2 regions of the Brevibacillus sp. SAFN-007a genome follow, and region 2 is predicted to be linked to the other one. Evidence: riboswitches for the same ligand, from Rfam matches in the RefSeq annotation. Region 2 holds a riboswitch; the other holds the start of a gene.

What was found. A riboswitch is a leader RNA that binds a small molecule or an ion and turns the genes downstream of it on or off. The one in region 2 is predicted to bind lysine.
Region 1: linked by a shared signal. The riboswitch ahead of ACTHO6_RS14985 (aspartate kinase) and the one ahead of dapD (2,3,4,5-tetrahydropyridine-2,6-dicarboxylate N-acetyltransferase) in region 2 are both predicted to bind lysine.

The regions. Positions count from the first base shown of each region.
Region 1 covers NZ_JBQCKK010000014.1:25,956-29,884, forward strand. Annotated here, with positions in the region: gene ACTHO6_RS14985 (aspartate kinase) at 29-1,270, opposite strand; lysine riboswitch at 1,516-1,702, opposite strand; gene uvrC (excinuclease ABC subunit UvrC) at 1,790-3,571, opposite strand; gene trxA (thioredoxin) at 3,867-3,929, opposite strand, start outside.
Region 2 covers NZ_JBQCKK010000005.1:192,662-196,590, reverse strand. Annotated here, with positions in the region: gene ACTHO6_RS08905 (hypothetical protein) at 1-303, shown strand, start outside; gene ACTHO6_RS08900 (hypothetical protein) at 378-572, shown strand; gene ACTHO6_RS08895 (EcsC family protein) at 602-1,420, shown strand; gene ACTHO6_RS08890 (GNAT family N-acetyltransferase) at 1,421-1,966, opposite strand; gene ACTHO6_RS08885 (flavodoxin) at 2,069-2,512, opposite strand; lysine riboswitch at 2,669-2,858, shown strand; gene dapD (2,3,4,5-tetrahydropyridine-2,6-dicarboxylate N-acetyltransferase) at 2,976-3,686, shown strand; gene ACTHO6_RS08875 (aspartate aminotransferase family protein) at 3,701-3,929, shown strand, end outside.

The sequences.
Region 1 (3,929 bases), on a different contig from region 2:
TGCCCGTGGGCGAGGGAGCATTTGCTTCTTATAAGCCGTGCACGACTGCCGTTTCCGCCACATCGAGTCCGTATGCCGTATGCAGGCTGCGGACGGCAAGCTCGGTTTGACCGGCAGGAATGACGCAAGACACTTTGATGTCCGACGTCGAAACCATCTTAATGGAAATTTCTTTTTCAGCCAAAACGCGGAACATCTCGGCAGCCACCCCCGGATTGTTCACCATGCCGGAGCCGACGATGGACACTTTGGTCAAGTTTTGCTCGAAATCAACTTTTTCGAAGCCCAGCTCCGCTTTGTTGTTTTCCAGCGTATCCAGCGCCTTCTTCAAGTCATCTGCCGCAACCGTAAACGAAATGTTCGTGACAGCCGCATCGTAGGAGCTTTGAATGATGATGTCCACGTTCACCTGATTGTTCGCCAGCGTATTGAACAGGCGGGACAGCGTTCCCACCTTGGCAGGCATGCCGACTACCGTGACTTTGGCGACATCCTCGTCGTGCGCGACTCCACTTACTACTCTTCCTGTTTCCATGTTGGCAACCTCCTCAACGTTCGTCCCCTCTTCGGCCGTAAAGCTGGAGCGAACCACCAGCCGTACCTTGTATTTTTTCGCCGCCTCTACCGAGCGCGGATGCAGGACGCCTGCCCCGAGATTGGCGAGCTCCAGCATCTCGTCGTACGAGATCGTATCCAGCTTGCTGGCCGCCGGCACCAGACGCGGGTCGGCCGTGTAGACACCGGCAACGTCTGTAAAAATTTCGCATTTGTCGGCATTCAGGCTGGCTGCCAGGGTAACCGCCGATGTATCCGAACCGCCGCGTCCAAGCGTCGTAATCTCTCCTTCGTCGCTAATCCCCTGGAATCCGGCCACGATCACGACCCGGCCGCGAGCGAGCTCTGCCTGGATGCGCTGTGGATCGATCTGCTTGATCCGCGCCCGGCCGTGAATGGCTTCCGTCGTCACTCCTGCCTGCCAGCCAGTCAAAGAGATAGCGTCGTACCCCTTGGCATGCAAGGCCATGGCGAGAAGGGCGATCGATACCTGCTCCCCCGTGGTCAGCAGCATATCCATCTCTCGCTCGGAAGGGTAGGCGCTGATCTGCTTGGCCATATCTACCAGGACGTCCGTAGATTTGCCCATCGCAGACACGACGACTACCAGGTCATGCCCTTCCTCTTTGTAGCTGATGATTCGGTCCGCAACTCGTAAAATTCGCTCAATGGTTCCTACAGAGGTGCCTCCGTATTTCTGCACGATCAACCCCATGCGGCTTCTCTCCCTTTTCTCATATCCACATATTCACAGACTATATCGTTTTCTCTCGTTAGGATTCGCTTGTTTCCATGCGGTCTATTTCTAGAAAATTTTTCCTGTCACTTTGCAAAAAAGGCACCGACCAGGAATGAGTCCTGCCGCTGCCTACTGTTTCGACATGCCGATTCCTCCTTCCCAAATACACGCGGACAAGGCAGCATGACAGGTCGACACCGATCCATGCTCCCATTGACACACCGTGAGATAGCTCTCCATCTGGCACCGGTTACGAGCCAGATGACAGTCCTGCATTTGTTCAATGCAGGCCCAGCATGGAGAACTACGGGTTTTTCTCCACACTTCGGCGAATTCCCCTTTCCCGCTCCCTTCACAGATACCCGATCTCAGGGTGGTACTCTTGGTTTTCGCGCCTCTACCTCACTTCATAAGGGAAGTGAGGCTACATATTCTGTTTGAAAGGCATTATATCATGGGAATCCCGGCGGTTCAATTGCTTCTTTGCAAAAAACGCTAGGATTCCAGCTTGCGCAAATGGGCCAAAATCTGTTTGGCCAGTTTGTCGCCGATTCCCAGTTGCCGAAAATCCTCCACCGTCGCCTCACGCATTTTTTTCAGCGAGCCAAAATGGGTAAACAACAGCTTGCGCCGCTTCTCGCCGATGCCCGGTATTTCGTCGAGCTTCGAGGAGAGCATCGTCTTCGTCCGGGATTGTCGGTGAAACGTAATCGCAAAACGGTGCACCTCGTCCTGAATGCGCTGCAGCAAATAGAACTCGTAGCTGTCCCGCTTCAAATTCACCGGCTCCGGCGGATCGCCGTACAACAGCTGCGCCGTTTTGTGCTTGTCGTCTTTGGCCAGACCACAGACGGGAATGTACAGCCCCAGCTCGTTTTCCAGCACGTCCATGGCGGCGCTGATCTGTCCCTTGCCCCCGTCGATGACGATCAGATCGGGCAGCGGCTGGTTTTCCTTCAACAAGCGCGAATACCGTCTGCGAATCACCTCGCGCATGGAGCCGTAGTCGTCCGGCCCTTCGACCGTCTTGATTTTGAACTTGCGGTATTCCTTTTTGTCCGGACGGCCGTCTGTAAAGACAACCATCGCCGACACCGGCTCGGTTCCCTGGATGTTGGAGTTGTCGAACGCCTCGATCCGATGAGGGACGCCGATCCCCAGCACGTGCCCCAGGTTGTGCACCGCCTGAACCGTCCGCGCGTCGTCCTTGGACATCAGGGCGAACTTTTCTTGCAGCGCAATCCGTGCGTTTTCACAAGCCATCTCCACCAGCTCGCGCTTTTTGCTGCGCTTGGGCGTCAACACCTTGACTCCCAGCCACTCGGCAAGCAGTTCCGGCTCGCTTTCCTCCGGCAGCAAAATTTCTTTGGGCAGCGCGTTTTGCTTGTCGTAGTAAAACTGGGTGACGTAGGACATGAAGTCCTCGCTCTCGCTTCCGTAGTAGGGGAAGGAGGTCGTTTGACGCTCGATCATCTTGCCCTGGCGCATGTAAAAAATTTGAATGCACATCCAGCCTTTTTCCACCGCAAAGCCGATAATGTCGCGGTCAACCGTATCGGTAAACGTAATTTTCTGCTTCTCCATCACCGCTTCAATGCTCTTGATCTGATCGCGGAATTCCTTGGCCCGCTCAAACTCCAGCGCCTCTGCGGCCTGGAGCATTTTCTCCGTCAGCTGCTGCTTCATCTGCTCATGTCCGCCGTCGAGGAATCGGCTGATCTCATCCACCAAGCGCTGGTTTTCCTCAGCCGACACCTCGTTCACACAGGGAGCGAGACATTGGCCCAGATGGTAGTACAAGCAAACCTGTTTGGGCATATTCCGGCATTTGCGTAAGGGATAGAGCCGATCGAGCAGCTTTTTCACCTCGGATGCGTCGCCTGCATTCGGGTACGGCCCGAAGTATTTCGCCTTGTCCTTCAGCACCTTGCGGGTAATCTCCAGCCGCGGCTGCGCTTCGTTCGTAATCTTGATGTACGGGTAGGTCTTGTCGTCGCGAAGCATGACGTTATAGCGCGGGTCGTGCTTTTTGATCAGGTTGCACTCCAAAAGCAGCGCCTCGATCGCAGACGACACCACGATATACTCAAAGTCCGCGATCTCGCTGACCAGAAGCTGCGTCTTCCCGTTATGGCTTCCGGTAAAGTACGAACGCACGCGGTTTTTCAGCACCTTGGCCTTGCCGACGTATATAATTTCCCCGCTTGCATTTTTCATCAGGTAGCAGCCGGGCTTTTCTGGCAGTACAGCCAGCTTGTCTTTCAAGGTACGGTTCATGGCTGCACCTCCTTCGTCCTTTCAGTCCCCTGCCATAGGAATGTACGTTCTATCCTTCATAGTAACACGGATCAGGCAACAAAAAAACTGCCGCTTCATTCGAAAGCGACAGGACCGAAAGCAACCCTGCATTCTCTTTGTGTACGCCTGGCTTTTGCCCGAATGGATTGCGCTTTCAGCGAAACGGTACCATAGCAGGCTCGTCGGCATGTTGGGCATGAAAAAAGCGGCTCTGTTCCCGCCGCTTTTTTCATACTCTCTGTTGGTTTGTTGGTTTGCCCGCAGATGTTTTTGCTTACAGGTGTTTGCCTACAGTTGCCATGAGGGCTTCTTTTGGTTGGAAGCCGATGACTTTATC
Region 2 (3,929 bases):
CAGGATTACAGCGGGGCAACCATTTTCTCTGAAAACAGGATTCAGGTTTTCCATGAGGGAAAAGAGATTGCGAGTCTGAAGCCGAACACCGACGAGGAATATGTGGACAAAGGCGATGAGTCGCTCAATCTGAAAGCCATCATCGCCGCCAACGAGAACAAACCTGGCGTCTACACGGTCAAAGTGACGAACACACTCCGTTATAAAACGTGCGCGATCGTGCCCCTATACAAAAAATACGTCAAAGAGCTGGATGAACAGAAACAAAATCAAACGATGAGCTTTACGGTAGAAGTGAAGTAAAGGAAACGAAACGGATGACCCCCTTGCCGCGCTGGAGGCAAGGGGGTTTTTCCAAAGCGGGGAGGAAAGCAGGAATGACGGAAGAACAGATGGCGATCCTGAAAGCGTTCGGCTTTTGCGTCGAAAACGGACAAGTGAAACATTTGAAGCTGGGAATCGTAACAGACAGGAAGGAGCTTGCCCGTTTTTCTTCGGCAGAGGAGCTGCGAGCACATATCAAATCGCTGCTTCGCACCCAATGCCAGTGGAAGCGCGGCAAAGAAACATAGAAGCAATGATCCGGGAGGGATTGCGGCAGATGGAGTCGAGACAGGTTTTGCAGCAGGCATTGGAAGAGGTGGAGGCATGGGAGCGCGACCAGAACGATTTGTGGTTCTGGGAAAAGCTCGGCAGGCTTCCGTTCGTTTGGCTGGATAAAATGACGCCGAATTTCGTCAAAGAAAAGCTGGGGACAGCCGTGGACGAGATGGCCGCGTTTCTGGAAACAGGGGGAACGTATCTCGTCCAGGACACGGCGATTTACAGCAAGTTTCGTCCCCGGCTGGAAGGGCCTGGCGGGGGATTGCCGCGGGCAGAAGACGTCGCAGAGGCGCCGCTCGTCCTCATGGATGAGATTGCTCGCGATCTGAAAGCGTCGCGCGCGACCTTTGCGACGGTGCAGGGCGCCACGACAGGCATCGGCGGCATGTTTACGCTGGCGATTGATATTCCCTTGCTGCTCGGCACGTCGCTGAAAGTGCTGCAAGAGATGGCGCTATGCTACGGTTATCGGCCGGAGGACAAGCGGGAGCGTCTGTTCGTGGTCAAATGCCTCCAGTTCGCTTCTTCGGATATCGTCGGGAAAAAGGCGATACTGGCTGAGCTGTCGCGCTTTGACGAGCCTGCCGCGCAAAAAGACGTCCTCGCGCAATTGCAGGGCTGGCGGGAGGTTGTGTTGACGTATACAGAAAATTTCGGCTGGAAAAAGCTGCTTCAACTGGTGCCGATTGCGGGAATCCTGTTCGGGGCGTACCTGAATCGCTCAACCGTCCAGGATGTCGCCGAGGCGGGGAGAATGCTGTATCGCAAGCGGCGGATTCTGGAGCGGTTGCGCGCACAGCAACACAAAGAGGAATGATTAGCTCCAGTCCTCTGCCGTGATCGCAAACAAGAGGTGATCTTCCCACACGCCGTTGATTTGCAAATAGCGCAAGGACAAGCCTTCGTGGCGAAAGCCGTTTTTCTCCAACACGCGGATGGAGGGAGTATTGCGGGGCATGACAGCGGCCTGTACGCGGTGCAGCCCGGCTTCCTGGAAGGCGTACGCGAGCGCAAGCCGTACGGCCGCAGTGGTGTAGCCTTTGCCGTTGCAGGCTTCATCCATGAAGTAGCCGATGGTCGCGTTTTGCCAGGCGCCGCGCACAACGTTTGACAGAGCGACGCGGCCGATCATTTCGTCCGTGTCGCGCAAAAACACGCCAAAGGCGAAGGCGGTCCCTGCTGCAAAGTCTTGCTCCGCTTGCGCAATTTGCGCCTCCTGACCGCTCAGCGTCAGGAAGGCGGCGGAGCGCAGCGGCTCGAACGGTTGCAGGAAGGCATGATTACGCAGCCGAAGCTTCAGAAGCTCGGCTGCGTCATGTGCTTGCAGTGGTCGCAAGTAGACCGTATGTGTATGTAACGTCATGATACCAATCCTCCTTCTTGAGAAAAGATGGATCGACATTCTATCATGACAGCGCTTGCTTGAAAAGGATTTTTTTGGACAACTTCTTTTCCGGCGCTGGTCTTAGCCGAGCAGCTCGGAGAAGGAAACGCCAAATGCTTTACAAATCTCCACTTCTTTTGCGTTTGGAGAAAGCTCGATTTTCAGACCTTCCAGCGGAGTTTCGGCTCCAAGCTCGCTCGCTTTTTTCAGCAGCGTATCTACAGCAGCGCCGACATGCTCGTAAGCGGAATCGCAGGAACCGAATGCGGCTACTTTTTTGCCGCTCAAGTCGATATCGTTCATTTCTTCGTAAAAATCCAGGAATTCGTCTGGAAGATCGCCGTCCCCCCATGTATAGGCGCCGAGCAAAATGGCATCGTAGTCTTCCAGTTCCTTGGCAGTCGCATCCATGACTTCTTTTATCTCCAGGTCTTTTCCGGTGGAACGAATCCCTGCGGCAATGGCTTCAGCCACTTCCTGTGTATTTCCTGTCATGCTTGCGTAAACCATCAAAATGCGGCTCATAATAACGTAAACCCTCCAAATAAGATAATGAAAATCATTCTCACAAAAATAAAATAATGAAAATGATTCTCGATGTCAACACTTATTTTTCTTTCCCTAAAGCTGTTGCCACAAAGGATTGGTTTTGGTAGAGTAAAATGAAATGATAATAGTGGAAGTCTAAATAGAGGTGCGCTGAAGATGAGTACGTCTTTTCGTCATCTGCCAGGGGGCAGGAGAAGAAGGAAAGGCTGAGGCGCCGAAGCTGTTGCTGTTCCCCTCGGATAGCGGCGGCTGGGGTGATTCATGAACAATGAACATCCTGTCACAAAAGGCAATTGCCTGTTTGTGGAGCGCTATTTACGATTTGCTTGAGCAGTATGGAAAGCAATGAGATAGCGAATGCACTCATTGCTTTTTTTGTCGGGAGAGCGGTTTGCTTTCGTTGACAGGCACGTTTTTTATCAAAAAGGAGGATGTACCAGTGAACATGATGGATGCCAATGAAATTATCGCGTTTATTCAAAAAAGCGAAAAGAAAACACCCGTGAAAGTATATGTGAAAGGCAAGCTGGAGGGCATTGACTTCGGTGCCGGCTCCAAGACGTTTATCACAGGCGAGACTGGCGTTGTGTTTGGCGAATGGAAAGAAATCGAGCCGGTGCTGGCTGCGAACGCGGACAAAATCGAAGACTACGTGGTCGAAAGCGACCGCCGCAATTCGGCGATTCCGCTGCTCGACACCAAAGGAATCCAGGCGCGCATCGAGCCAGGCGCGATCATCCGCGACCAGGTGACAATCGGCAACAACGCCGTCATCATGATGGGCGCTACCATCAACATCGGTGCCGTGATTGGCGAAGGCACGATGATCGACATGAACGCTGTCGTCGGCGGTCGCGGAACGATCGGGAAAAACTGCCACATCGGCGCCGGCGCTGTCATCGCAGGTGTCATCGAACCGCCTTCCGCGCAACCAGTCGTCGTAGAAGATGACGTCGTGGTCGGTGCCAACGCCGTGATTCTGGAAGGCGTTCGCGTAGGAAAAGGCGCGGTTGTGGCAGCGGGCGCGGTCGTCATTGAAGACGTGCCGCCATACGTTGTGGTAGCCGGTACGCCGGCGCGCGTCATTAAACAGATCGACGACAAAACGCGTTCCAAGACGGAGATCAAGCAGGAGCTACGTCAACTGTAGGGGAGAGAGCGCACATGGACTGGCGTACGCTTGATGAACAATACATCGTCTCTTCCTACAAACGTCTGCCGATCGCGATTGAAAAAGGGGAAGGCAACTACCTGTACGACACGGCGGGAAAAAAATATTTGGATTTGTTCACGGGGCTGGCCGTCAATGTGCTGGGACACTCCCATCCGCGGATCGTTCAGGCGCTGCGCGAACAGGGCGAGCGCTTCCTGCACATTTCCAACGTATTTTTGA